Regions from separate parts of the Erwinia sp. E602 genome, predicted to be linked through region 4. Evidence: riboswitches for the same ligand, from Rfam matches in the RefSeq annotation. Region 4 holds a riboswitch; each other region holds the start of a gene.
The links. A riboswitch is a leader RNA that binds a small molecule or an ion and turns the genes downstream of it on or off. The one in region 4 is predicted to bind thiamine pyrophosphate.
Positions count from the first base shown of each region.

Region 1: it holds a riboswitch for thiamine pyrophosphate, as region 4 does, so the genes downstream of both, GKQ23_RS15110 (TenA family protein) here and thiM (hydroxyethylthiazole kinase) in region 4, are expected to answer to the same signal.
Region 2: it holds a riboswitch for thiamine pyrophosphate, as region 4 does, so the genes downstream of both, thiC (phosphomethylpyrimidine synthase ThiC) here and thiM (hydroxyethylthiazole kinase) in region 4, are expected to answer to the same signal.
Region 3: it holds a riboswitch for thiamine pyrophosphate, as region 4 does, so the genes downstream of both, GKQ23_RS00630 (FAD-dependent oxidoreductase) here and thiM (hydroxyethylthiazole kinase) in region 4, are expected to answer to the same signal.

Region 1 covers NZ_CP046582.1:2,972,343-2,979,538, reverse strand. The annotation lists gene GKQ23_RS15140 (carbon-phosphorus lyase complex subunit PhnI) at 1-979, shown strand, start outside; gene GKQ23_RS15135 (alpha-D-ribose 1-methylphosphonate 5-phosphate C-P-lyase PhnJ) at 972-1,862, shown strand; gene phnK (phosphonate C-P lyase system protein PhnK) at 1,859-2,620, shown strand; gene phnL (phosphonate C-P lyase system protein PhnL) at 2,739-3,443, shown strand; gene phnM (alpha-D-ribose 1-methylphosphonate 5-triphosphate diphosphatase) at 3,440-4,576, shown strand; gene phnN (ribose 1,5-bisphosphokinase) at 4,576-5,121, shown strand; TPP riboswitch at 5,303-5,417, shown strand; gene GKQ23_RS15110 (TenA family protein) at 5,453-6,091, shown strand; gene GKQ23_RS15105 (2-hydroxyacid dehydrogenase) at 6,249-7,187, shown strand.
Region 2 covers NZ_CP046582.1:4,494,583-4,501,778, reverse strand. The annotation lists gene GKQ23_RS22230 (DUF1127 domain-containing protein) at 46-237, opposite strand; gene GKQ23_RS22225 (PLP-dependent aminotransferase family protein) at 411-1,907, shown strand; gene thiE (thiamine phosphate synthase) at 2,293-2,931, opposite strand; gene thiC (phosphomethylpyrimidine synthase ThiC) at 2,928-4,862, opposite strand; TPP riboswitch at 4,950-5,050, opposite strand; gene GKQ23_RS22210 (Rsd/AlgQ family anti-sigma factor) at 5,168-5,674, opposite strand; gene nudC (NAD(+) diphosphatase) at 5,748-6,521, shown strand; gene hemE (uroporphyrinogen decarboxylase) at 6,561-7,196, shown strand, end outside.
Region 3 covers NZ_CP046581.1:140,192-147,387, forward strand. The annotation lists gene GKQ23_RS00615 (HesA/MoeB/ThiF family protein) at 47-1,018, opposite strand; gene GKQ23_RS00620 (thiazole synthase) at 1,174-1,932, opposite strand; gene thiS (sulfur carrier protein ThiS) at 1,936-2,133, opposite strand; gene GKQ23_RS00630 (FAD-dependent oxidoreductase) at 2,130-3,062, opposite strand; TPP riboswitch at 3,205-3,324, opposite strand; gene GKQ23_RS00635 (HPP family protein) at 3,470-4,207, opposite strand; gene zigA (zinc metallochaperone GTPase ZigA) at 4,353-5,570, opposite strand; gene GKQ23_RS00645 (choline transporter) at 5,980-7,196, shown strand, end outside.
Region 4 covers NZ_CP046582.1:1,657,186-1,664,381, reverse strand. The annotation lists gene GKQ23_RS09020 (TDT family transporter) at 1-700, opposite strand, end outside; gene thiD (bifunctional hydroxymethylpyrimidine kinase/phosphomethylpyrimidine kinase) at 1,238-2,038, opposite strand; gene thiM (hydroxyethylthiazole kinase) at 2,035-2,826, opposite strand; TPP riboswitch at 2,868-2,967, opposite strand; gene GKQ23_RS09005 (acyltransferase) at 3,488-4,567, shown strand; gene GKQ23_RS09000 (acyltransferase) at 4,601-5,602, opposite strand; gene GKQ23_RS08995 (hypothetical protein) at 5,604-7,196, opposite strand, start outside.

The DNA.
Region 1 (7,196 bases), 1.3 Mb from region 4:
GTGTGAACAGATTGAGCAGCAGCTGGGGCTGGCGGTGGATCGGGTGATGACCGAAGGCGGCATTCACGACCGCGAGCTGGCGGCGCTGGCGATCAAACAGGCCAGCGGCGACCTGGTGGAAGCGATCTTCCTGCTGCGCGCCTACCGCACCACGCTGCCGCGGCTGGCGGACAGCGTACCGCTGGACACGGCTAAAATGCGCGTCGAGCGCCGTATCTCGGCGGTGTACAAGGATCTGCCCGGCGGGCAGCTGCTCGGCCCGACCTACGACTACACCCACCGGCTGTTGGATTTCACCCTGCTGGCGGAGGGTAAAGCGCCCGCCGCGCCGCGTGCCGACCAGCCGCTGGAGCCGTGCTGCCCGCATATGTTCGACCTGATGACCCGCGAAGGGCTGGCGCTGCGCGAAGAGGATGACGGCAGCGAGCCGCCGGATATCACCCGCGAGCCGCCGTCCTACCCGCAGCCGCGCGCGGCACGCCTGCAGCAGCTGGTGCGCGGCGACGAAGGCTTTCTGCTGGCGCTGGGCTACTCCGGCCAGCGCGGCTACGGCCGCACCCATCCGTTTGCCGGCGAGATCCGCACCGGCTACGTCACGGTGGAGATCGTACCGGAGGAGCTGGGCTTCCCGCTGGAGATCGGTGAACTGCTGCTGACCGAATGCGAAATGGTCAACGGTTTCACCGCCCCGGAAGAGCGTGCGCCGCACTTCACCCGCGGCTACGGGCTGGTGTTCGGCCGCGCCGAGCGCAAGGCGATGGCGATGGCGCTGGTGGATCGCGCGCTGCAAACCGCTGAGCACGGTGAGCGGGTTACCAGCCCGGCGCAGGATGAGGAGTTTGTGCTCGCCCACGCGGATAACGTCGAAGCCTCCGGCTTTGTGTCGCACCTGAAGCTACCCCACTACGTTGATTTCCAGGCCGAGCTGGTGCTGCTGAAGCGCCTGCGCGCCGAATACGAGGAGCAGCACCGTGAGTGAACTGAACGGCTATAACCCCGGCTACCTCGACGAACAGAGCAAACGCACCCTCCGGCGGGCGATCCTCAAGGCGGTGGCCATTCCCGGCTACCAGGTGCCGTTCGGCGGCCGCGAAATGCCGATGCCGTACGGCTGGGGCACCGGCGGCATCCAGCTGACCGCCAGCGTGATCGGCGAGCACGACGTGCTGAAGGTGATTGACCAGGGCGCGGACGACACCACCAACGCGGTGTCGATCCGCCGCTTCTTCCAGCGGGTCAGCGGTGCGGCCACCACCGAACGCACCGTCGACGCCACGCTGATCCAGACCCGTCACCGCATTCCGGAAACGCCGCTGGCGGAGGATCAGATCCTGATTTATCAGGTGCCGATCCCGGAGCCGCTGCGCTTTATTGAGCCACGTGAAACCGAAACCCGCACCATGCACGCGCTGGAAGAGTACGGCATCATGCAGGTCAAACTGTATGAGGATATCGCCCGCTACGGCCATATCGCCACCACCTACGCCTACCCGGTGAAGGTTAACGATCGCTACGTGATGGACCCGTCGCCGATCCCGAAATTTGATAACCCGAAGATGAATATGATGCCGGCTCTGCAGCTGTTTGGCGCCGGGCGTGAAAAGCGCATCTACGCGCTACCGCCTTACACCCGCGTCGAGAGCCTCGACTTTGACGACCATCCGTTCAGCGTGCAGCGCTGGGAGCAGCCCTGTGCGCTGTGCGGCTCACGCGACAGCTATCTGGATGAAGTGGTGCTGGACGACGCAGGTAACCGCCTGTTTGTCTGCTCCGACACCGACTACTGCGGCGAACAGCAGCAGCTGCAGGGCCAGCGCCCGTCCCCGGAAGAGCAGCAAGATCCACAGGAGCCGTCCACATGATCGCAGAGTCACCGCTGCTGGCGGTTAACCAGCTGACCCACCTCTACGCGCCGGGCAAAGGCTTCAGCGACGTCTCATTTGAACTGTATCCGGGTGAGGTGCTGGGCATCGTCGGCGAGTCCGGCTCCGGCAAAACCACGCTGCTGAAGGCGATCTCCGCCCGGCTGACGCCGCAGCAGGGCTCGATTATCTATCAGGGCGAAGACCTCTACGCCCGCAGCGAAAGCGATCGTCGCCGCCTGCTGCGCACCGAGTGGGGCGTGGTACACCAGTATCCAATGGACGGGCTGCGGGCGCAGGTCTCCGCCGGCGGCAATATCGGCGAACGGCTGATGGCGGTGGGGGAACGCCACTACGGCCAGATCCGCGCCACCGCCGGCCAGTGGCTGCAGGACGTGGAGATCCCGCTGGCGCGCATTGACGACCTGCCGGGCACCTTCTCCGGCGGCATGCAGCAGCGCCTGCAGATTGCCCGTAACCTGGTCACCCGGCCGAAGCTGGTGTTTATGGATGAACCCACCGGCGGTCTGGACGTTTCGGTGCAGGCGCGCCTGCTGGATCTGCTGCGCACGCTGGTGCGCGATCTCAACCTGGCGGTGGTGATCGTCACCCACGATCTTGGCGTGGCGCGGCTGCTGGCCCACCGGCTGCTGGTGATGAAGCAGGGCGCGGTGGTGGAGAGCGGGCTGACCGACCGGGTGCTGGACGACCCGCACCATCCCTATACCCAGCTGCTGGTTTCATCGGTGCTGAGCTGACGCGTTATGCGGTCATCAGTCCCCGGTGCGGGCGGTGGCACCAGGCGGGTTACCGCCCGCCAGGCGCTGAATGGGGCAGTGAAACGTTGACTACTATTATCTGACGGTGATAACCCTCATGAGCTTAAAACTACGCGTTGAAAATCTGTCGAAAACGTTTGTGATGCACAACCAGCAGGGCGCACGCCTGCCGGTGCTGGAGAACGCCTCGCTGCAGGTGGCGGCGGGGGAGTGCGTGGTGCTGCACGGCCACTCCGGCAGCGGCAAGTCCACGCTGCTGCGCTCGCTGTACGCTAACTATCTGCCGGACAGCGGCCAGATCTGGCTGGATCATCATGGCGAATGGGTCGATCTGGTCAGCGCCCCGGCGCGACACATCCTCAGCATCCGCCGTGACACGCTGGGCTGGGTCAGCCAGTTTCTGCGGGTGATCCCGCGTATCACCACGCTGGAGGTGGTGATGCAGCCGCTGCTGGAGCGCGGCGTGGCGCGCGCCGAGAGTGAAGCGCGTGCCAAAGCGCTGCTTAGCCACCTTAACGTGCCTGAGCGGCTCTGGTCGCTGGCACCGTCCACCTTCTCCGGCGGTGAGCAGCAGCGGGTCAATATCGCCCGCGGGTTTATCGCCGAGTCGCCGATTCTGCTGCTCGACGAGCCGACCGCCTCGCTGGACGCCACCAACAGCGCCGCGGTGGTGGCGCTGATTGAGCAGGCGCGCCAGCGCGGCGCGGCCATCGTCGGTATTTTTCATGACCACGCGGTGCGCGAACGCGTCGCGGACCGTCTGCATGTGATGCAACCTGTTGCCGTGGAGCACGCCCTGTGATTATCAATAACGTTAAACTGATTCTGGAAAAGGAAGTGGTGGCCGGATCGCTGGCCTGCGAGAACGGCGTCATCACCGCGTACGCCGACACGCCCAGCCAGCTGCCGGAGGCGATCGACGGCGAAGGCGGCTGGCTGATGCCGGGCATGATCGAACTGCATACCGATAACCTCGACAGGTTCTTTGCGCCACGACCAAAGGTGGACTGGCCGGCCCACTCGGCGATGAGCAGCCACGACGCGCTGATTATCGCCAGCGGCATCACCACGGTGCTGGACGCGATCGGCGTCGGCGACGTGCGCGACGGCGGCCACCGCATGGATAACCTGCAGAAGATGATTAAGGCGATCCGTCACAGCCAGAAGCACGGGCTGAACCGTGCCGAGCACCGTCTGCACCTGCGCTGCGAGCTGCCAAATGATTCGACGCTGCCGCTGTTTGAACAGCTGATGTGCATCCCCGAACTGTCGCTGGTGTCGCTGATGGATCACTCGCCGGGCCAGCGTCAGTACGTGTCGCTGGCGGCGTGGCGCACCTACTTTGGCGGCAAGTATCAGATGAGCGACGCGCAGCTGGACGCCTACCAGGCCGACCAGCTGCGGCTGGCCGCCCGCTGGTCCGCGCCGAACCGCGAGGCGATCGCCGCCTGGTGCCGCCAGTACCAGATCCCGCTGGCCAGCCACGATGATGCCACCCACGCTCACGTGCAGGAGTCGCAGGCGATCGGCAGCACCATCGCCGAATTCCCGACCACCGCCGAAGCCGCACGCGCCTCACGCGAGCTGGGCCTGCAGGTGCTGATGGGGGCGCCGAATATCGTGCGCGGCGGCTCACACTCCGGCAACGTGGCGGCGGCCGACCTCGCCGCGGCGGGTCAGCTGGATATCCTGTCATCCGATTACTATCCCGCCAGCCTGCTGGACGCGGCGTTCCGGCTGGCGCACGACGAACGCAACGCCTTCGATCTGCCTGCCGCCGTTGCGCTGGTGACCCGTAATCCGGCACGTGCCATTAACCTGCACGATCGCGGGACGATCGCCGAAGGGCTGCGTGCCGATCTGGTGCTGGTGCACGAGCATCAGCAGCAGCCGTACGTCAGAAGCGTCTGGGCGCAGGGCAGGATGGTGTTCTGATGGCGCGGCTGATCTGGCTGATTGGGCCGTCCGGTGCCGGCAAGGACAGCCTGCTGCAGGCGCTGGGCGAATGCCCGCCGGCGAAGCTGCTGATTGCCCACCGCTATATCACCCGCAGCGCCGGGGCGGGCGGCGAGAACCACGTGGCGCTCAGCGAGCAGGAGTTTTTACGCCGCAGCGAGCTGGGGCTGTTTGCCATCGAGTGGCAGGCGCACCAGTGCTTTTACGGGCTGGGTTGCGAAACAGACCTGTGGCTGGCTAACGGGCTGAACGTGGTGGTCAACGGCTCGCGCCGCCACCTGCCGGTGGTGCAGCAGCGCTACGGCGAGCTGCTGCTGCCGGTGTGCCTGCAGGTCTCCCCGGCGGTGCTGGCGCAGCGACTGTTGCAGCGCGGGCGGGAGGATGCGGGTGCGATAGAGCGGCGTCTGGCACGGGCGCTGGAGCCGGTTCCGGCCTCCTGCATCACCCTGAACAACGACGGCGACCTGCGGCAGACGCTGGAAGCGTTCTCGCAGATTTTGCATAAAAACGCGGCGATCCGCTGACGCTGCACCGCCCACAGAGACGTTGTCCTGGTTCTCGGCGGAAATTTCCGCCTGGGTCAGACGCTATTCTACGGTCAATTCGTGCTTAAGAACGCATCCGGCCACCGCCCGCTGCGGGCACAGCAGAAGATTTCAGGGAACATACGTTAAGTGACAAAGCCGGGATTTTAAGATATAGATCTCAGCTCCCAGGGGGAGCCAGGCAGCTGGCTGAGAGATCGCAGGCGTACGCAGCGCGATGACCCTTATTACCTGATCCGGATAATGCCGGCGAAGGGATGGCGCAGCCTGGCTAACTCTCGCCGGTAGTCCGTTACCCAAGGACTACCTGATGACCCAACGTTTTACCGAACAGCTCCGTGAACTGAGCCAGCCCATCTGGTCGCAGGCGGTACAGCACCGCTTCGTGCGTGAACTCTGCCAGGGCGAAGTCGCCGATACGGTCATGGCCACCTACCTGATCCAGGACTACCGCTTTCTGGACAGCTTCCTCACCCTGATCGGCTCCGCCATCGCCAGCGCCGACAGCACCCTTGCACGACTGCGCTTTGGCCGCTTCGCCGGCATGGTCTCCTCCGACGAAAACACTTATTTCCTGCGGGGATTCGACGCGCTGGGCATCAGCGAACAGCGGCGTACCAGCTTGCCGGACAGCGCGCCCACCGCCGGTTTTAAAGCCATTATGCTGGAAGCCGCCGCTACCCGCTCCTACGCCGCGATCCTCTCCGTGCTCAACGTCGCCGAATGGCTCTACCGCGACTGGGCCACCCGCGCCCCGCGCCCGCTGCCGGAAAATTTCCTCTACGCCGAATGGGTCACGCTGCACGATAATCCCGACTTCAACGCCTTTGTCGACTTCCTGCGCGAAGAGCTCGACCGGGTCGGCCCCGCCGAACGCGATCGCTGCGAAGATTTCTTCCTGCGCGCCGTCACCCTGGAAAAAGCCTTCTTCGATGCGGCCTACGACTAAGCATTGAGTATGGCTGCACCCCGCTTGCCGCGCTAAGTAAGATCAACCATAAGCGTAACCTGTATAGCAATAAGCGTAACATTGCAGGTGTAACACTAAAAAGTTCGCTAGTTTAATAACGACTTCTTACTCTGACTCTCAATGGATGGTGTGCGTAATGAAACAAGAACTGCTGATTATTCAACCGCTGATGCCGGTGCTGAGCGAAGCGCTGCACCGTGACTACCTGTGCCACCGCCTGTATGAACAGCCGGATGCGGCCGCCTGGCTACGGCAGCACGGGCAGAGCATTCGTGCCGTGGCCACCCGTGGCGACGTCGGCCTGGCCCCGGAGGTGATGGCCGCGCTGCCGGCGCTGGAGATTATCTCGGTGTTTGGCGTCGGGACCGATGCCATCGACCTGGCGGCCGCCCGTGACCGCAATATCACCGTGACCGTCACCTCGGACATTCTTACCGATGACGTGGCCGACCTGGCGCTGGCGCTGATGCTCAGCGTCTCGCGGCAGATCGTGGCGCAGGACGCCTTCCTGCGCGCCGGCGAGTGGCCGCAGCGCCCGCCGGTGCTGGCCAGCAAACTGAGCGGTAAGCGCGTGGGTATCCTCGGCCTTGGCAGGATTGGTGCGGCCATTGCCCGCCGCTGTGCCGCCTTCGATATGCAGGTGGGCTACGTTAACAGCCGTCAGAGCGACCAGCCGGGCTGGCAGCGCTTCGGCGATCTGCACCAGCTGGCGCAGTTCAGCGACGTGCTGGTGCTGGCGGTGCCTGGCGACGCGCGCAACTATAAGGTGGTGGACAGCGAAATCCTCAGCGCGCTGGGCGAAAAGGGCATTCTGATTAACGTGGCGCGCGGCGCGGTGGTCAATGAAGATGACCTGATCGACGCCCTGCAGAATCGCACCATTCTCGGCGCGGGGCTGGACGTCTATGACAACGAGCCGGCCATCGATCCGCGTTTTGCCGCGCTGGAAAATACCGTACTGACCCCGCATATCGCCAGCGCCACCGGCGAGACCCGCCAGGCGATGGCCGATAACGTTGCCGGTAATCTGGCGGCCTGGTTCGCGCGCGGTGAGGCGCTGACGCCGGTGGGCTGAGAATCAGCG
Region 2 (7,196 bases), 2.0 Mb from region 4:
CCTCTGCTGCCCCGGGGTGCAAACCGCGCACCAGGCCACATCACATCATTTGAACCGCTGCACGTCCATACTGGTCATGCCGATATCTTTCAGCTGCTCCTGGCTGAGCCCGGCCAGGATCCTGCGGGTGGCTGCCCGCAGGCGCGCGGCCTGCCAGCGGCGGTAAGGCAGGATAAAAATGGTGCGGACGGTGGCCCAGCTGAATGGCCGGGCTGCTCTGTTCTCGTAAAATTCCATGCTGCTCTCCCCTGATGGCGTCTGAGAGAAATTATGCCGTTAGCCGCCCAGTCGATACAGATGCAAAAATTCTCTTTTATTGCCATACAGAACGGGGGATAGTGTGTCTGAATGGTATTTTTCACCGGCATCTGTACTGGTTTTCAGTCGATGTGTGGAAATGAGAGGATACAATGACGCGTTATCAACATCTGGCCGACCTGCTGGCGCAACGCATTGAGCAGGGGTTGTATCAGGGCGGAGAGCGCCTGCCTTCGGTACGCACGCTCAGCGCCGAACACGGCGTCAGCATCAGCACCGTTCAGCAGGCGTACTACCTGCTGGAAGAGAAGCAGCTGATCACCCCGCAGCCGCGCTCCGGCTACTTTGTCACGCCGCGCAAGGCGGTGCCGCCGATCCCGCCGATGACTCGCCCGGTGCAGCGCCCGGTGGAGGTTACCCAGTGGGACCGCGTGCTGGAGCTGGTCAACGCGCGTCTGGATAACGACGTCTTTCAGCTTGGCAGCGGCATGCCCGACGTCAGCCAGCCAACGCTGAAGCCGCTGTGGAAAATTATCAACCGCCTCGGTCAGCAGATGGATCCGCGGATGCTCGCCTATGACAATCTGTACGGTGTGGTCGAACTGCGTGAACAGATTGCCCGCCTGCAGATCGACAGCGGCTGCCAGCTGACGGCGGATGACATTGTGGTGACCACCGGCTGCCACGAGGCGCTGTCGATTGCCATTCGCGCCGTCTGCCAGCCCGGCGACATTATTGCGGTGGAGTCCCCGACCTTCCACGGCACCATGCAGACCCTCAACGGTTACGGCATCCGCGCCATTGAAATTCCGACCGATTCGGTTTCCGGCATCAGCCTCGAAGCGCTGGAACTGGCGTTTGAGCAGTGGCCGATCAAAGGCGTGGTGGTGGTGCCTAACTGCAATAATCCGCTGGGTTTCATTATGCCGGAAGCGCGCAAGCGGGCGCTGATCGCCCTGGCGCAACGTTTTGATGCGGCGATCATTGAGGATGACGTGTACGGCGAGCTGGCGTTTGACTATCCGCGGCCGGCGACCGTTAAATCGCTGGATCTGGACGGCCGGGTGATGCTGTGCAGCTCCTTCTCCAAAACGCTGGCGCCGGGGCTGCGCGTGGGCTGGATCGCGCCGGGGCGCTATTTCGATCGCGTGCTGCACCTGAAGTATATCGGCACCGGCTCCAGCGCGATTCAGGCGCAGCAGGCGGTGGCCAACTTCATTCGTCAGGGATACTACCTGCCGCACCTGCGGCGAATGCGCATGCTCTACCAGCGCAACCTCGAGATCTTCACGCGGCGGCTGCGCCATCACTTTCCCTGCGGCATCTGCGTCACCCGCCCGCAGGGCAGCTTCCTGCTGTGGGTCGAACTGCCCGAACCGTTTGACGTGCACCGGCTGAATCAGGACCTGCGTGAAACGAAAATACAGGTGGCGGTGGGCTCGCTGTTCTCGGCCTCCGGCAAATACCGTAACTGCCTGCGCCTGAGCTACGGGCATCCGTTTACCGATAAAACCGATCTGGCACTGGCCATTATTGGTGCGGCGCTGACGCGGGCGATGGCGGCCTGCATGCCGGAGATGCCGACCGAAGCCGAAGCTACGGACGCGCTGGCGCTGGTGGAGGAAGGCGGGGCCGGTGGGAAAGGATAACCGGCCCCGGCAGCCAGCCGCCGGGCTGACCACGGTTCTACTCTACCCGCTGTGGGCTGCGGGAAAAGCGCGGGTGCGGCGTTATGGAATGCGTATTCAGCGCTATTGATGACGTTGCCTGCGGTGTCATTTTTTTGTGCACGACTACACAAAAAAGAGTGCCGTGACCGGTGTTGCAGGCCTGGTAGCTGAGAAGCCGGAGTCGAAGAGGGTGTTGCCGTGAGGAAGGAAGGCAGCAGCGCGGGTCTGCTGCCTGAACTGAAATAGGTATTCCTCTGGCATCCGGCCGCTCACTACGTTGTCGGGATAGGTTCCGCCAACGTTAACAGCACGGATCTGCTGCCCGATCGTAAGGTGTACGTCCCCCCTGGCGACCGGCCGCTCGCTACCTCATCTGGCCCGGCTCCGCCAGCGCCAGCAGCTGGCGGGTCGCCGCCTGCCAGTCGTCGGCCTGGGTAATCGCGCTGACCACCGCAATGCTGCCGACGCCGGTTGCCAGTACCGCCGGTGCGCGTTGCAGGCTGATACCGCCAATCGCCACGGTGGAGATCCCCTGCAGGCGTTTAACGTGGCGGCTCAGCTCCTCCAGCCCCTGCGGTGCCGACGGCATCTCCTTGGTCCGGGTCGGGAACACGTGCCCCAGCGCAATATAGGAGGGCTGCTCCGCCAGCGCGCGATCCAGCTCGGCGTCGTCGTGGGTGGAAAGCCCCAGGCGCAGGCCGGCGGCATGAATGGCGTCAAGGTTGGCGACGTTCAAATCCTCCTGGCCCAGATGCACGCCATAGGCCTGATGCTTAATCGCCAGCCGCCAGTAGTCGTTGATAAACAGCCGTGCGTTGTAGCGTTTGCCCAGCGCAATGGCGTCGGCAATCTGCTGTTCTACCTCATCCTCCTGACGGTCTTTAATACGCAGCTGGATTGTGCGCACGCCGCACGCCAGCAGGCGGTCGATCCATTCTACGGTTTCCACTACCGGATAGAGCCCAAGCCGGGCTTCGGTGGCGGGGAAGGCACCACGACTCATACATTTTCCTCGGTTTTTAGCGTGTCGGCGCGATGATACAGTTCACCGCCCCGGTTACGGAACTCTTCAGACATCTGCAGCATGCCTATTTCAACTGGCTGTGCTTCGGCTGCCTGGCGGGCAGCGTACTCGCGCACTTCCTGGGTGATCTTCATCGAACAGAACTTAGGCCCGCACATCGAGCAGAAGTGGGCCACCTTGCCGGACTCCTGCGGCAGCGTTTCATCGTGATAGGCGCGCGCAGTATGCGGATCCAGCGCCAGGTTAAACTGATCCTCCCAGCGGAATTCGAAGCGCGCCTTCGACATGGCGTTATCGCGGATCTGCGCGCCCGGATGCCCCTTCGCCAGGTCGGCGGCGTGGGCGGCAATTTTGTAGGTAATCAGGCCCTGCTTAACGTCCTCCTTGTTCGGCAGGCCGAGGTGCTCTTTCGGCGTCACGTAGCACAGCATGGCACAGCCGAACCAGCCGATCATCGCCGCGCCGATACCGGAGGTGAAGTGATCGTAGCCCGGCGCAATATCGGTGGTTAGCGGGCCAAGGGTGTAGAACGGCGCTTCATGGCAGTGTTCCAGCTGTTCGGTCATATTGACCCGAATGCGCTGCATCGGTACATGACCGGGGCCTTCAATCATCACCTGTACGTCATACTCCCAGGCGATTTTGGTCAGCTCGCCCAGGGTGCGCAGCTCGGCAAACTGCGCTTCGTCGTTAGCATCCTGAATTGAGCCGGGGCGCAGGCCGTCACCCAGCGACAGCGCCACGTCATAGGCGGCACAGATTTCGCAAATTTCGCGGAAGTGGCGATAGAGGAAACTCTCCTGGTGATGCGACAGGCACCACTTAGCCATGATCGATCCGCCGCGTGAGACGATGCCGGTCAGGCGCTTCGCGGTCATCGGCACGTAGCGCAGCAGCACGCCGGCGTGGATAGTAAAGTAGTCCACCCCCTGTTCCGCCTGCTCCAGCAGCGTGTCGCGGAAAATTTCCCAGGTGAGGTCCTCAGCAACGCCGTTGACCTTCTCCAGCGCCTGATAGATCGGTACGGTACCGATCGGCACCGGACTATTACGCAGGATCCACTCACGCGTTTCGTGAATATAGCGTCCGGTAGAGAGGTCCATTACCGTATCCGCCCCCCAGCGTGCCGACCACACCAGCTTCTCCACCTCCTCTTCGATCGAGGAGCTGACCGCCGAATTGCCGATATTGGCGTTGACCTTCACCAGGAAGTTGCGGCCGATAATCATCGGCTCAGACTCAGGGTGGTTGATGTTCGACGGGATAATCGCCCGCCCGGCGGCCACCTCCTGGCGCACAAATTCGGCGGTAATGTTCTCCGGCAGGCTGGCACCAAAGCTGTTACCCGGGTGCTGCTGCAACAGCACCTCGCTGCGGATACGCTCGCGGCCCATATTCTCGCGCACGGCGATAAACTCCATCTCCGGGGTGATCACCCCGAGCCGCGCATAGTGCATCTGGGTGACGCAGCGCCCGGCCTGCGCGCGACGTGGGCGCGGCCGCTTTTCAAAGCGCAGATGATCCAGCCCGTCATCCGCCAGCCGCTGCTGGGTGTAGGTGGAGCTCAGTTCGTCGATCTCTTCACTGTCACTGCGCGCGGCAATCCACCCGCTGCGCAGCTTAGGCAGGCCGCGATGCACGTCAATCGCCGCTGCCGGATCGCCATACGGGCCGGCGGTATCGTAGACCGGCACCGGCTCATTCTGCTCCAGCGTGGGATTGTCTTTACTGCCGCCTGTGACGGTCGGGCTGAGCTGGATTTCGCGCATGGGCACGCGGATATCCGGCCGGGAGCCAGTCAGGTAGATGCGTTTGGAATTCGGAAAGGCGGTGCCCTGCAGGGAATCAATAAACTGCTGCGCTTCGGCGCGCTGCTCACGGCGTGATGACTTTTTTTCAACGGTAGACATAGCAAATTCCTGATTAAAGGGAAATATGCTTGCCTGGAGGCGGGAGTAATTTGCACGATATCAACGCGTACGGCCTGATACCGTTACAGCTGTTTTACTCTTGTTCCCTTCGCAGGTATTAACCTGATCAGGTTCCGCGGATCCCGAATTAACGGTCTCAGCCCCGAGGGGCACTCCGACAAGAAGACGCTGGTACATGGCTCAACAGAGCGTACCGGCTTTGGGCAAAATGCGCCTGCTCAAAGCCCCTGAAGCATAAAGGGGCCGATCACAAATCACAAGGCTTTCACCAATCTCTAACGATTTCAGGCAGGGCGGGCGAGGGTCGGTTCGTTGGCAGCGATCTGTTTTTGCACGTGATTTTCCATCGCTAACTGGATGAATTTATCTTCCAGCGAGAAGCGGGATTCCAGCGCTTCGCCGACGCCTGAGAGCGCCTGCTGGAACTCAAGGCAGTTATCATCATCGATCGCCGTTTCCAGATGCGAGTCATAAATCTGCATAATGCGGTCGGTATTCGCCTGCAACGACGGGTAGATCACTGCCGCCTGTGCCAGCTGTTCGCTGCCTTCCAGCTCTTTAATAAAACGCTCGTACAGGGTGAAATGGCCGGTTGACAGATAGTCCACCAGGCTGTGGCAGAAGTTATCCAGCGCGTTTTCATCGAGTGCGGTCAGGGAATCCTTGTTCGGCTTCAGACCGGCCATTTGGTAATAGGTAACCAGTAACTGCTTACGTGAATGCAGGCAGAGGTCGACCAGTTCGCTGCAACCGCCAACGCGTGCGGTAAGGACGTCTAACTGGTTAAGCATGTTCAACTCCGTCGTGTTATTTTGAACATCTGACCTCAATCCGCTTTGATGAGCTGAGGAAAATGAGCATTTTATGGAACGTCAACTAACAAGCGTAGACGCTGGCTGGTGGGTTGTCAGCACCGAAAACAAAATTTGGTTACCAAAAGGCGAATTACCTTACGGCCAGGCCGGAGCACTGGGTCTGGAGGGATCCCGCGGATCCTTGCTGGGCGAATGGCAGGGCGAACCGGTCTGGCTGATCCGCGAAAGCCGCCCCAAGGAGTGCGGATCGCTGCGCCAGCTGCTGGATCAGGAGCCCGGGCTGTTTCAGCTGGTCGGGCGTGGCGTACAGCTGGCCGAATTCTACCGCTCGCATCGCTGGTGCGGCTACTGCGGGCATGAAATGCACCACAGCAGGACCGAATGGGCCTGCCTGTGCCATCACTGCCGCCAGCGGTATTATCCGCAGATAGCGCCGTGCATGATCGTGGCGATCCGCCGCGGTGAGGAGATCCTGCTGGCGCAGCACACCCGCCACCGCAACGGCATTTACACGGTGCTGGCCGGTTTTACCGAGGTGGGTGAAACGCTGGAACAGACGGTGGCAAGGGAGGTTATGGAAGAGAGTGGCCTCCGGGTGAAAAATGTGCGCTATGTCGCCTCGCAGCCGTGGCCGTTCCCGCAGTCGCTGATGATGGCGTTTATGGCCGACTATGACAGCGGTGAGATTCAGATCGACCCGAAGGAGCTGCTGGATGCCGGCTGGTATCGCTATGATGCACTGCCGCTGCTGCCACCGGCGGGCACCATTGCCCGCCGGCTGATTGAAGATACCGTGGCGCTGTGCCGCGCGGGTGTGGAATGACGTGATACACTATTCCTCTGAAAATGAGAGAGCCTGAAGATGAGTGAACTGAAGAACGATCGTTATCTGCGCGCCTTGCTGCGCCAGCCTGTTGATGTGACCCCGGTATGGATGATGCGCCAGGCAGGGCGTTATTTGCCGGAGTACAAAGCCACTCGTGCCGTGGCCGGTGACTTTATGTCACTGTGCAAAAACGCCGAGCTGGCCTGCGAAGTGACGCTGCAACCGCTGCGCCGTTATCCACTGGATGCCGCGATCCTGTTCTCCGACATTCTGACCATCCCGGATGCGATGGGGCTTGGGCTTTACTTCGAAGCGGGGGAAGGTCCGCGCTTCTCTTCACCGATTACCTGCCGCGCCGACGTCGACAAGCTGCCGATCCCCGATCCGGAAGGTGAGCTGGGCTACGTGATGAACGCGGTGCGTACCATCCGTAAAAACCTCAACGGGGAAGTGCCGCTGATCGGTTTTTCCGGCAGCCCGTGGACGCTGGCCACCTATATGGTGGAAGGCGGCAGCAGCAAGGTGTTCACTAAGCTGAAAAAGATGATGTACGCCGAGCCGCACACCCTGCACCTGATGCTGGACAAGCTGGCGGACAGCGTGACGCTTTACCTGAATGCGCAGATCCGTGCCGGCGCACAGTCGGTGATGATCTTCGATACCTGGGGTGGC
Region 3 (7,196 bases), on a different replicon from region 4:
CTTCTCAGTACTTACTATGCGGTTTCTGTGGCGGGATCCGCTCTGCTCAGCGGTTCGCGGCGATAATCGCCAGCCGGGTAAACCCGCGCTGCTCCAGCTGCATCGCGGCCTGCGCGGCGCGGATGCCGCTGGCGCACACCAGCACGATACGTCGATCGCCGGGCGGCTGCCAGGCGGCCAGCTGCGGCGGCAACAGCCGCACCACTTCCTCCTCTGCCGCAATGCTCTGAGGCGCCTCTTCATGACCGCGCAGCTCAACGATGCAATCCGTTGCCTCCAGCAGCTGGCGGTCGATAAACGGCACCGCCGTCGCAGCCGGTTCTTCAGCACCATCGAAGCGGAAGCGGCGAAAGTGCCACTGCACAAAATCGCAGTTGAGCAGGCAGCCGAGCGGCGAAGGCTGCAGGCCGAGCAACACGCTCAGCGCCATCTGCGCCTGCAGCGCGCCGAGGGTGGCGACCGCCGGGCCCATCACCCCGGCGGTGTTGCAGTTGCCCGCCGCTTTCGGCAGCTGCGGAAACAGCGCGCGATAGCTGGGTGCGCCGCCGCAGAAGCCGCCCACGTATCCCTGGCGGCCGAGAACCGACGCGCTGACCAGCGGAATGCCGCGCGGCTGGCAGGCGTCCGACAGCTGATAGGTGATGGCAAAGTTATCTGCCGCGTCGACGACCAGATCGATGCCGTGCAGCGCCGCTTCAACGCCGCTGGCGCTCAGCGCCTGCAGCCGGACATCAACCTCACAGTCGGGATTACGCGCCCGCAGCGCATCACCCGTCCGCAGCGCTTTCGGCTGGCCGATATCCTCCAGCGTAAACAGCGTCTGCCGGTGCAGATTATGCTCTTCCACCACGTCGCCGTCGTACAGGCGAAGATAACCCACCCCGGCCCCGGTCAGCAGCGGCAGCAGCGTGCTGCCCAGCCCGCCGGCACCGACCACCAGCACCCGCGCCTGCGCCAGCTTCTGCTGCCCGGCCTCGCCCACTTCCGGCAGCATCGACTGCCGTTGATAACGACTCATATGTCCCGATCCCCGATTAATCGCCGCCCTGTGGCGGCGCTGCTTACCCATTGCCGCGGTTACGCGCACACGGCTCTGCGCATCGCAGTTCAGCCGTCATGCCAGCCTGAACGGTGCCGCCATGGCCGCACGCCGCGCTGAACCGGTAGTGCCACTCAGCTGAACTGCGCCAGCCCGAACACCGGCGTCGAGGCGGCGGCCATATCGCGCCGCTCAACCAGCCCCGCCTGATGCGCGTCCTGGCCGGCGCGGATCGCCGCACCAAAAGCGGCCGCCATCTTCACCGGATCCTGCGCCTTCGCCACCGCCGTATTCAGCAGAATACCGTCGAAGCCCAGCTCCATCGCCTGCGCGGCCTGGCTCGGCGCACCGATGCCGGCATCAATAATCAGCGGCGTATCCGGGAACCAGGCGCGCATTGCACGCAGCCCGTCGATATTGCGCAGCCCCTGGCCGGAGCCGATCGGCGCGCCCCACGGCATCAGCAGCCGGCAGCCGGCTTCCAGCAGTTTTTCACCGACGATCAGATCCTCAGTGGTGTAGGGAAACACCTGAAAGCCTTCGGCGCAGAGGATGCGCGCGGCTTCGACCAGCGCAAACGGGTCAGGCTGCAGCGTATCGGCGTTGCCAATCACCTCCAGCTTGATCCACGAGGTGCCGAAGACTTCCCGCGCCATCTGCGCGGTGGTCACCGCCTCTTTCACCGTATGGCAGCCGGCGGTATTGGGCAGCACGCGCATGTTCATCTGCTGCAGGATCTCGCGGAACGCGCCGCCCTGGCTGCCTTCGCGGCGCAGGCTGACGGTGATAATTTCGCAGCCGGAGGCGGCGACCGCCTGGGTCAGTATCGCCGGCGAAGGATACCCGGCGGTGCCGAGCAGGAAACGTGACCGCGGTGTAAAGTCGTAAAACATGCTTCAGCCCCCCTGCATCGGTGACAGGACTTCCAGCTCGCAGCCCTCGTGCAGGATCTGCTGAGCATACTGCGCGCGCGGGATAAACTGGCCGTTAAGGGCGCTGGCCACGCAACTGGCGTCGATCTGCTGCTCCGCCAGCAGCGCGGCCAGCGTGGTGGCGGCGGTGTCGATCCGCTGTCCGTTGAGTTGAATTTTCATAACAGGTTGTCCTGGGTAAGGTGTTGCATCAGTTTCTCCGCCATTACCGGCGCGAGCAGAAAACCGTGGCGATACATGCCGTTGACGTACCAGCGGCCGTTAAGGTGACGAATGGCGGGAACGTTATCCGGCCATGACGGGCGCAGGCCGGTGCCGCTTTCGATAATCCGCGCCTCGGCCAGCGCCGGGTGGATAGCCCAGGCGGCGCTGAGCAGCTCCATCATCGCGCGGGCGCTGATCGGACTGGCGTCATCGCTCTCTACCATGGTGGCACCGAGCATAAAGTGGCCGCTGGCGCGTGGGACCAGATAGCAGGGAAAACGCGGGTGCAGCAGGCGCACCGGGCGCGACAGCTGCAGCTCCTGCGTCTGCAGGATCAGCATTTCACCGCGCACGCCGCGCAGGCCTGCTAACGCGTCGGCGGCGTGAATGCCGCGGCAGTCGATCACCCGGCCGGTGGGGCCGCCGCTGTGAAACGCCACGCCGGACCGCTGCAGCCTGTCGCGCAGCTGGTTCATGGCGTCACGCGGATTAAGGTGAGCCTCACCGGCGAAGAACAGACCGCGGGCAAACCGCCCCTGAAGATGGGGTTCCAGTTCGCCGGGATCGACCCACTGATGCGCGTGGGTGACGCGGGCAAAGCGGTTCAGATCCGGCGCGTCGCGCGGCGGGGCCACCACCAGCGTGCCCTGATGCTGCACGCCGTCGACGCGCGCCGCCCACCAGGGGGCCGAGCGCTGGCCGAGTTCGGTCACCTCATCGGGGGCGCTTTCGCCCTCGCACCAGGGCGCGAGCATGCCGCCGGCCCAGTGCGACGCCGGACGCCGGGACTCATCGACGATCACCTCAACCGACTGGCCGCGTTCGGCCAGCGCGGTGGCGACGCACAGCCCGCTGACGCCGTCGCCGATAACCGACCAGCGGCTCATGGCGCAGGCGTCCGTAAAGGAACAGATGCAGGATAAATTACAGAAGAATTCACGTTGGCCTCGTTTAAAAGAGGACCCGTGATAAGGCAGGGAGAGTACGCGCGGGCAGGCGAAGTTGACCAGCGCATCAGGTTGCTCTGCGGGGCAAAGCAACGCGTCTTCCTACGCCAGTATCAACTGGGTCAGGTTCTAAGGGTCGCCGGGCCGCGATAATCGCTACCAGCCTCTCAGTCTCTCTGGCGAGACTCCCCTGACGGTTCTATTTGTATTTTATCTGCTGCCGCGCCGTCAAGCACGATGTCAGATTTTGCTGCCGCGGATACGGCCTGAAACGTTACCGGCCGATCGATATGCTCAGCCGCGATGGCTGTTCCGGGCGGCGGACCGCAGTAGCACGTTCATGCGCCTTACGCCGCGCGGCGTTCCGGGCCAGACTGCTGTTGCCGACGCCGGGCAATCTGCTCCGCGTGCTGCAGCACCTCCTGCAGGTCATCTTCATCGATGTCCAGCAGCTCACCGGCCAGCAGCGCTTCGTGCAGATCGGCGCGGGTAATGGAGACGTTCACCACCACCGGCGCGGGTCTGGCTTCCGCAGCGGCCAGCGGATGCGGATAACGGCGGCCGGCCAGGTTGTTAAATACAATCGCCAGCAGCGCCAGCGACAGCGAGTTGAGCAGGATCGGGGTAAGGACATAACCGTAGCCCAGCTGATGGATCGCCGGCCCGCCGATCACCGCGGTCAGCGCCACCGCGCCGCCCGGCGGATGCAGGCAACGCAGCTTAAACATCAGGACGATCGCCAGCGCGGCGGCCACGCCGCAGGCCAGTGCCGGCATGGCGATCCACTGGCCGACGGTCACGCCAACCAGCGCGCAGAGCACGTTACCGCCCACCACCGACCACGGCTGCGCCAGCGGGCTGTTTGGCACGCCAAACAGCAGCACCGCGGACGCGCCCATGGGGGCGACAAACCACAGGTTCACTTCGCCGAGCAGCCAGTGGCTGAACAGGCTGGTGATCGCCAGGCCGATACCTGCGCCGAGGCTGGCGAGGAGCATCTGTTTGCGGGCCACGGCCAGCGGGTGTGGCCAGAAGCGGCCAAGGAAAAGGCGTAGCTGCGCAGGCAGCGTGGAGGTGCGATTCATTTTGCAGGCGTCCGGTCATAGGAAATTCTTATTGTTTAGCGCGCTGATTCTCGCCGATCCTCCGCGCTGAAACAACCCGCCATCGTCAGAAGCGCAGCGGGAACAGAGACTGGCGAGGTGCCGAACGCCCGCCGTGTGAATTCGGTTACCACTCCGGCACCGGGTCGCTGAAGAACTGCCAGCCCTGCGGCCCCAGCGCCATCTCATTATCGGTCAGCAGCGCGGCGTCGAGCTGACGCCGCAGCGCCGCCTCATCCATCTGCATACCGATAAACACCAGCTCCTGGCGCGCGTCGCCGCTGCCCTGCTGCCAGTTTTGCATAATCGACAGCCGCAGATCCTCATCCTCAGGCCAGCGTTCAGGCGGTACCGCCGCCCACCAGCGGCCGGCCAGCCCCTGATGCGAGACGCCGCCCGCCTGTGACCAGTTACCGGCAAAATCGGGGCGTGAAGCCAGCCAGAAAAAGCCTTTTGAGCGCACGATACCCGGCAGCTCGCCGCTGAAAAATTCCCAGAAGCGCTGCGGATGGAACGGCCGGCGCGCGCGCCAGACAAAGTGGCTGATGCCGTACTCCTCGGTTTCCGGCACGTGGCTGCCGCGCAGCTCCTGCAGCCAGCCCGGCGCTTCGGCGGCGGCGTCAAAGTCAAACAGGCCGGTATTCAGCACTTTCTCCAGCGCTATCTGCCCAAAACGCGCCACTTCAATGCGCGCGCGCGGGTTAAGGCTGCGCAGGATCGCCACCAGCTGGCCGCGCTGCTGTTCGTCAATCAGGTCGGTTTTGTTCAGCACCAGCACGTCGCAGAACTCGATCTGGTCGATCAGCAGGTCCACCACCGAACGCCGATCCTGTTCGCCCAGCGACTCCCCGCGCTGCTGCAGGCTGTCGCGCGACCGGTAGTCGCGCAGGAAGTTGTAGCCGTCGACCACCGTCACCAGGGTATCCAGCCGGGCCACCGCCGACAGGCTCTCTCCATTTTCCTCTTCGAAGGTGAAGGTTTCCGCCACCGGCAGCGGCTCGGAGATGCCGGTGGACTCAATCACCAGCTGGTCAAAGCGCCCTTCCCGCGCCAGCCGGCTGACTTCGAGCAGCAGATCCTCACGCAGGGTGCAGCAGATACAGCCGTTGCTCATCTCGACCAGCTTCTCGTCGGTGCGCGACAGGTCGGCTCCGCCGTCGCGCACCAGCGCCGCGTCAATGTTCACCTCCGACATATCGTTAACGATCACCGCCACCCGGCGGCCTTCGCGGTTGTGCAGGATATGGTTAAGCAGGGTGGTTTTCCCGGCACCGAGAAAACCGGACAGCACGGTGACCGGCAGGCGCGCATCGCGTGGCAGAGGGGTTAAGTATTCAGCGTTCATCAGTTCCTCACAGCGTAACAGACTGGCATTAGCGAGGCGGCACGCTGCCCCTCGCCATTATTGTTACGTTATAACATAACAATAGTGATTGTCACCTTCTCTTTTCTGTGGACATCAGGTGCAATTTTCACCGCCCGGCGAGGGTGAAATTATTTTTAATTGAATGCTCAATCAATAAAAACTATGATCGGGGACACTTTTTAACAGAAAAAATGTTACCGGGGAGCAATTACTGAAAAATTAACTACGCTATTTCCATCACATAGCGACCTCACCTGATGCCTCGTCAAGTGTAATTAGCGGATAGTCGGCGGAAGTCACCCAGTATGCGCTAATGCACGCTTCGCAGAGCAAACGTCAGGTCAGTTATTCGTTCTCATTTTGCGGAGACCTTATGCCAGATATTGACATGCCAGAGAAAGCTCAGCAGGACCGTATCAACCCGGTGGTGTTCTACACCTCCGCCGCGCTGATCCTGCTGTTCTCACTGACCACCATCCTGTTTACCGATTTTTCCGACAACCTGATCAATCACGCGCTCGACTGGGTATCCAACACCTTTGGCTGGTACTACCTGCTGGCGGCCACCCTCTACATCGTGTTTGTGGTGTTTATGGCCTGCTCGCGCTTCGGTTCGATCAAGCTCGGGCCGGAGCAGTCGAAGCCGGAGTTCAGCCTGATGAGCTGGTCGGCGATGCTGTTCGCCGCCGGCATCGGCATCGACCTGATGTTCTTCTCGGTGGCCGAACCGGTCACCCAGTATATGATGCCGCCGGAGGGCGCGGGGCAAACCCATGAGGCCGCACGCCAGGCGATGGTGTGGACGCTGTTCCACTACGGGCTGACCGGCTGGTCGATGTACGCGCTGATGGGCATCGCGCTCGGTTACTTCAGCTACCGCTACGGGCTGCCGCTGACCATCCGTTCGGCGCTCTATCCGATCTTCGGTAAACGCATTAACGGCCCGATCGGCCACACCGTGGACATCGCCGCGGTGATCGGCACCATCTTCGGCATCGCCACCACCCTCGGCATCGGCGTGGTGCAGCTGAACTACGGTCTCAACGTGCTGTTTGATATCCCGGAGGGGCTGACCGTGCAGAGTGCGCTGATCGTGCTGTCGGTGGTCATGGCGACCATTTCCGTCACCTCCGGCGTTAATAAGGGCATCCGTTTCCTGTCGGAACTCAACGTGCTGCTGGCCTTTGGCCTGATCCTGTTTGTACTGTTCGTCGGCGATACCGGCTTCCTGCTTAACGCGCTGGTGCTGAACGTCGGGGACTATATCAACCGCTTTATGGGGATGACGCTGAACAGCTTCGCCTTTGACCCGCAGACCGAGTGGATGAACAACTGGACGCTGTTCTTCTGGGCGTGGTGGGTTGCCTGGTCGCCGTTTGTCGGCCTGTTCCTCGCCCGTATCTCACGCGGCCGCACCATCCGCCAGTTTGTACTGGGCACGCTGACCATTCCGTTTATCTTCACCCTGCTGTGGCTGTCGATCTTCGGCAACAGCGCGCTGAACGAGATCATCCACGGCAACCTGGCGTTTGCCCAGGAGACGATGGCGCACCCGGAACGTGGCTTCTACAGCCTGCTGGCGCAGTACCCGGGCTTTACCTTCAG
Region 4 (7,196 bases):
TCTGATGCGGCAGTTTGTGCAGCGCCATGCGCAGCAGCAGGATCACCAGGATGCTCATCGCGATCGGTACCGAGAACGCCCAGAGGACGTAGCTGGCGATCAGCGTGTGCAGCTGCGCGGCGCTGTCCGCCAGGTGCGGGGCCAGCAGGCCGCCGCTGACCGCGGCGACTTCGGCGGCGACCACCGGCAGCAGCCAGACGGCGGTCATCTGGTCGATGCTGTGCTGCTGGCGGGTGAACATCATGTAGGGGATGCAGATGCCGCACAGCAGCGACATCGCCACGTCCAGCCACCAGAGCGCGTGCGCCACGGCGATGACGTCGACGCCCCAGCGCGGCAGGCCGAAGGTGAGCAGGCCGTTGATGATGGTCGCCAGCCCCATCGGGATGGTGCCGAAGAACATCGAGACGGTAGAGTGGCCAAAGATGCGTTTGGCTTCGTCGAAGTACATTACCCAGCGCGCAAGGTAGAGCAGCGTGAACAGGCTGAACAGGACGATGTTGAGCAGCCACAGTCCTTCGGCGACGGCGTGCAGGCCGGGGATTTGCCACGGCAGGGCGGCCAGCGCCAGCGCGAGGATGCCGGTGCCCATGGTGGCGGCGAACCAGTTGGGGGTGAACTGGCGGATGGCCTCTTTCGGGCCGCGGAGGGCGGCCAGCGGGCGGCAGCCGCTATGTAATGCTGGGATCGTTGTGCTCATTATTGTTATCTCGCAGGTGATACGACAGCGTTACTCTACGTTCTAATCCCGGATTCCGGGAAACGACTTATGGCGATGGAATCTACCGCTTAAAGTGGTTTAAATTGAGTTAATCATCATTTTTTAAGGTATTTGTGCGGGATGGGGGATCGTTTTGAGGCCGCTGGTTGCTGGGGGTTTCGGTGCCTGGTTAATCGGGGGGGGCTTTTGGGCCGCTGGTCGCTGCGGGTTTCGGTGCCTGGTTAATCGGGGGGTGGCTTTTGGGCCGGGTCGCTTCAGGTTTTGGTGCCCGGCTAATCGGGGTTTATCCGGAACGCGGACACGCCAGTAACGTCCCTGGGCTCTGCCGGGCACCTCCCTGTGCCCGAAGGTCCGCTTATCCGGATAAACCCCGATTGCCTGCTATTTTCTGCGTCGCTGTTTTAAAAACAAAAAAAATCAGACCAGACCAGACCAGACAGCTTCTACTACTTAATCTTCGGTATCCTGCCGAAAAGCGATGCCCTTAACAGCAACACAACAGCCAACAGGGAGGCGTTACCACCACTGGTAAAAGTGGTGCACCGGACCGATGCCGTGGCCGACCTCCAGCGAGTCGGCCGCCTGCAGCGCGCCCTGCAGCCAGGCTTTGGCGGCGGGGACCGTCTCTTCCCAGCTGTTGTGGCGCGGGCGCAGCGCGGCCAGCGCGGCGGAAAGCGTGCAGCCGGTACCGTGGGTGTGGCGGGTGTTGACGCGCGGCGCGGTAAAACGCATCGCCCGTTCGCGGGTGAACAGCCAGTCCGGGCTTTCGGCGTCGCTGAGGTGGCCGCCCTTCATCAGCACCGCACCGCAGCCGAGCGCCAGCAGCGCCCTGCCCTGATCCTGCATCTGCTGTTCATTGACCGCCGGGGCGCACTCCAGCAGCGCCGCCGCTTCCGGCAGGTTGGGGGTAATCAGGGAGACCTGCGGCAGCAGCGCCTCGCGCAGGGTGGCGACCGCCTCGCTGGATAACAGCGGATCGCCGCTTTTGGCCAGCATCACCGTATCCAGCACCACCCAGGGCACCGACGACTCGCGCAGGCGCTGTGCCACCACCCGGACGATATCGCTCTCCGCCAGCATGCCGATCTTCAGCGCATCAATACGCACGTCCGACAGCACCGAGTCGATCTGCGCGCCGACAAAGGCCGGTTCGATGCGGTACACCGACTGCACGCCGCGGGTGTTCTGCGCCACCAGGCCGGTCACCACGCTGGTGCCGTACGCGCCCAGCGCCGAGAACGTTTTCAGATCGGCCTGGATACCGGCGCCGCCGCTCGGATCGGTGCCGGCAATGGTCAGGGCATTGATGCGTTTCATACCAGCGCCTCCGGGTCGAGCAGAGAGAGGGCATCGAGGAACGCCGGGATAAAGCTGCCGGGCCCGGCCGCCTGCGCGGCGGCACGTTCACCGGCCAGCGCCACCACCCGGCAGGCGCTGGCAACGTGTACCAGCCGATCGCCCGGCAGCGCGGCAAAGCCGGCGACCAGCGCCGAGAGCGCGCAGCCGGTGCCAACCACCCGGGTCAGCAGCGGTGAACCACCGGCTACCGCCAGGGTGCGGCTGCCGTCGGTAACGTAGTCGACTTCGCCGGTCACCGCGACGATCGCCCCGCTCTCCTGCGCCAGCCGTACCGCCGCCGCCAGCGCCGCATCGGAGCCGTGCTGCGTATCCACGCCGCGCCCGCCCGCGGCCAATCCGGCCAGCGCGAGGATCTCCGATGCGTTGCCGCGAATGGCGGACGGTTTAAGGGTGAGCAGCTGATGGCAGAAGGCGGTGCGGAATGAGAGTGCGCCCACCGCGACCGGGTCCAGCACCCAGCTGCGCCCTGCCCCGCTGGCAGCGGCCACCGCCGCCAGCATCGCTTCGCTGCGTTCACGCGTCAGGGTGCCGACGTTAATCAGTAAGGCATCGGCAATCGCGCTGAACTGCGCGGCTTCTTCCGGATCGATGACCATCGCCGGCGAGGCACCGGCGGCCAGCAGCACGTTGGCGGTAAAGGTCTGCACTACGTCGTTGGTCATACAGTGAATTAACGGGGCATGCTGGCGGAACAGCGCCAGCGAACGGGCCACATCTGCGTGGCCGAGGGGTACGGGTTGGCTCATCTTCTCTCCCAACCGGCGTTCAAGAAGGCGATGCCAGCACGGGCTGGGGCATCTGACTTCCCTCCGCTGGCATTATCCAGTTCAGGTGGTACGGGTTTTATCTCAGCCTGCGGTTAAGCAAGGGCACCCCGAGTCATAGTTGCGCGGGACAGGATAAGGGAGGGGGATGGGGGAAAGCAAGGGAGTAGTAATCTTGCTGCAGAGCACATTGCAGCCCATAAGCTTAAGTACCGTTCCATTCTGCAGACGCTCTAGAAACTGGCAGTTTAGCTGAGATGAAGAAACAGAGAGGTGAAACGATCAAGAAACCATTTAGCGAGAATGAATAATTCGCAAAAGGAAAAAAACTAGTTTGATATGACGGAAATTAGATGGATAAAAAATTTGATCATGCATATAGTGAAGAATTAATTAGAGATTTATCTAATATGTCATTAAGAAAAGTCTGCATTTAATTAACCACATTCTTTCAAAAAGTGATGGATTTATAACAAACTCAAGATATAGAAAGACGTAACACTTTCATAATTCTGTTCTGAACAGTTCGCATCAAGCCCTTATCAAGCATACAAGAGAGGAAATCAAAAGTATATTCAGTAGAGTTATGATATGGTATACTTGCCTCAGGTATAGTCCCCCCTGTAAATTTCATTGAAATACAATGCATATTAAAAACAGACCAGAGAGAAATTTCATGTCAACCATAAAAACAGATAGAGACCTAAGAATTGATCTTTTGAGGGTTACAGGCCTATTTTTAATCATTTTAGCGCATGTATCTCCCCCATTCTCCATTTTTCAACTCAGATCCTTTGATGTTCCATTGATGGTTTTTATTTCAGGAATGGCATACTTTGCATCAGAGAAAAAAGAAATAAGCATCACCGAGTACTTTTCCTCGAGAATTAGAAGATTAGCATTTCCAGCATGGGCTTTTCTGACAATTTTTTTCCTCACTATTTATATATGTAAAATTGAGATTTTTTTCGAATTCCTAACCTTATCAAAAATTATCCATTCTTATGCAATGGTTAATGGCATCGGATACGTCTGGATTATGCGAATATTTTTGATGATTGCTTTGCTCTCACCATTTTATATTAAAATATCAGGGCGGTTCAAAAACTGTGGGTTAGTTAACTTTTCATTTTTAATGATTATTTCTGCAAGTATCATATTTCAAGCAAGTAATGACTTCTCTAGCAAATTTGTAAGATTTCCTATAGATGAGATCATATTACCAGCCATATCGTATGGTGCACTGTTTATGCTAGGTTATAGATATAAAAGCTTTGATACGAAGGTGAAAATTCAGATCTTTGTCATCAGCTTACTAGCTCTGGTTGTCATTGAAATGTTCGCAATTAAAATCACAGGGGGGTATATATATCCACAAGACTATAAGTACCCACCGCAATCAGTGTACATTTTTTATGCCTTGACAACTATTCCTTTAATTGAATTAATAATGTCAAAAGTAGCATCTTATTTGAGTGGCCGCATAAAAGATTCGATTATTTACCTATCATCCAATACAATATGGATTTATTTCTGGCACATTCCTATTGTAGAATACTTTAGGATAAGTGGTGTTATGAATATTTTCTATCTGAAATGGTGCATTGCAATAATACTACCAATAACAGTATATTACTTTCAGAGAAGAATCATAACATACATATCCAAAAAAATTAGTAATAAAAAGCTATCTGTATTTATTAAGCAAACCTTCACTGGCTAAAAAAAAAGGAAGGTGTAATCACCTTCCTTTTATTTACACAGTAACTTTTTTTAGTTTTTTATTTTTGAAAAAACTTACCATTTTCTTTTCTAGTAGAGTGTAGATCAAGTATCCGAAAATTATAGAACATAGAACCATCAATACAAAAACGACATATACATTGAGAGAAAGGTGGCTATTTAAAATCGAAATTCCTTGGATGACAAATGGATGCGAAAGATAAAGGCTAAAAGAGATGTCACCTAAAAATAGTAAAAACAAAGATACCGGACCTTTCCAGGAAAATTTGTTTTCAACTACTAAAAACATTAATACTAATATGAAAGCATGTAAACCTTCATTAAGCACTCTCCCGCCTAAACCTGTATTGAAGAAAGCTATAGAATAAGCTAGCAAAAATGCTAAAACGGCATATAAATAGTCCTTCTTGAAAAACAGGTAAAGCCCTATCCCCAGGATAAATTCATACTTGATACTATATGAAGCAAAGCTTTGCAGACCAAAAAATGAAGATGAAACATCTATAGCCAAAAAAGTCAGTAGAACAAATATCAATTTCTCTCTATCTGTCCGAACCAAGAAAAAAGAGAATGCGAAATAAAAAAGGAACTCATATGTTAGAGTCCAGCCATTTTGTATAAGAAATTTTGTTCCATTCGGAACCGGGAGAAGGATGAATGATTGCAATATTCCGGTATCACCGCCTGATGAGTTTATTGATCCAGGCATTATACAAAAAATAGCCAAAGACAGAATGGTAAAAAACCAATACAAAGGTATTATTCTTATAATTCTGTCTTTAAAAAAACTCAATATATTTCTATTTTTGTTATCTTTAGCATCAACTCCAGTGATGAACATCATAATGAAGCCTGAAATCATGAAGAAAATATCAACACCAAATCCTGCGAAAGAGAAAAAGTCAGAAGTGAACAGTTTGGTTTGTGCAAGCTTATGCGATGAGTGTGAGAAAACAACACTTAAAGCAGCTATCCCTCTTAGTATCTGTATTGTATACATTTTATTTTGATGCATATCATTTCTCTGTTTTATCAGATGAGAGCTCATGAAGCTTTTTATTAATGAGGTTAATTTCCAGCAGTAAACAATTAATAATATTCAGCAGTCCACCGTTGTTTCCCTCAGCTGAAGATGACTTTATTAGCCCTATTAACTCAGGATTAACCCCCTCAGTTGTGAACGCCTCATTTATATTACCGACAATAGTATTGATATCACCATCCAATGAAAATACATCAGAGTACAATTGCCTGTATTTATCCCAAGCGGATAATATTTCACCGTTGGTGTGAAATTGTTTTTTACGTTCTAGCGATTTTTTAGAGTGATATAAACCATCAGAAACAGTGATGCTTGAAAGAGGACTTAGGTAGGTTCCGATATCTATGGCATACTGACCGAAAGTTAAAGAAGGCTGATTTTCGGTGTTAATTATCAATGGTAGTTTATTAAAGGTAAGTTTATGTTCGTTTTTATTATTCTCAAATGACAGAGAAATCCCTTCCTTGTTTAAGAAAGAAAGCTTAGTGCCAAAATGAATCTCGGAAAAATTTGAATAATTAATACTACCAACACTTATTTTCGAAGGAAGTCCAAACACACCTTCCCATTGTTTCTTTGTTGTAAAATCCCAAATTTGAAATGACCAATTAGATTGATTAATAGTACGTTCTTTTTTAGCCTGAAAACCTGTAAGGGATAGCTGAGTCAAACCATCGTACATCTGGAACGCTAGTCTAGAATTATAGCCAGACTCGACATCATCAGGAAATTCAATCCCAGACTTAGGATTCTGTAATCTTAGTGAACCTGAATGTGTCTCAACACCGTCAGGTAAAGAATTATTAATTAGAGGAAAAAGATTTTTATCGTTACCTGTGCCTAAAAGTTGTCCACGATAAGGTGAAATGAGATTTGTAACTCTTATACCCACGCAACCATCTGCAGGCATAAAATAATTAGGGACAGAATTATGATCGCCCTCAAAAACACAGTTCAGGAAGCGAGCATTCTGGAATGCAAAAAATTTCCTTAACCTATCTACCTCCCCCCAAACTACTGATGATGTATATGCGAGATCCTTAATAGTACCCTTTCTTGGAGACCAATTAATCGTCTCAGCGAGAAAGTTTTCAACAACGATATCACCACCAGAATGGGATTCCCCGTAAAATGATACCAAGCCTCCCTGATGGCTGCAATCTCGGTACCAATTGCGGTTGACACTATTATCGGGAGTCAAGCTGTTTTTCAAATATGTAAAATACCAAGAATTGACTACGTGTATCCTTTCAAAGGAACAGTAGTAAGCACCTGTGGAGTCGTACTTACCATTTTTTAATGGTGAGGGACCAGGTTGCATTTTTATTGCAATATTAACGCCACTAATATCAATATCCATTAATGTACAATACATATAACCCATATAAGAATCATCTAAGGAACTGAATGAGAATGCAGTTACACCAGAGTAATTCTTACTAAATCGAGTTGAGTCATCATTACATACTCTAACATTCTTTATCGTCGTTTGCGGACGAGATATTTTGAATAACTCAATGTTATGATTCCCAGGATAAAACCGTGCATTGCAAGCATCGAAGACATG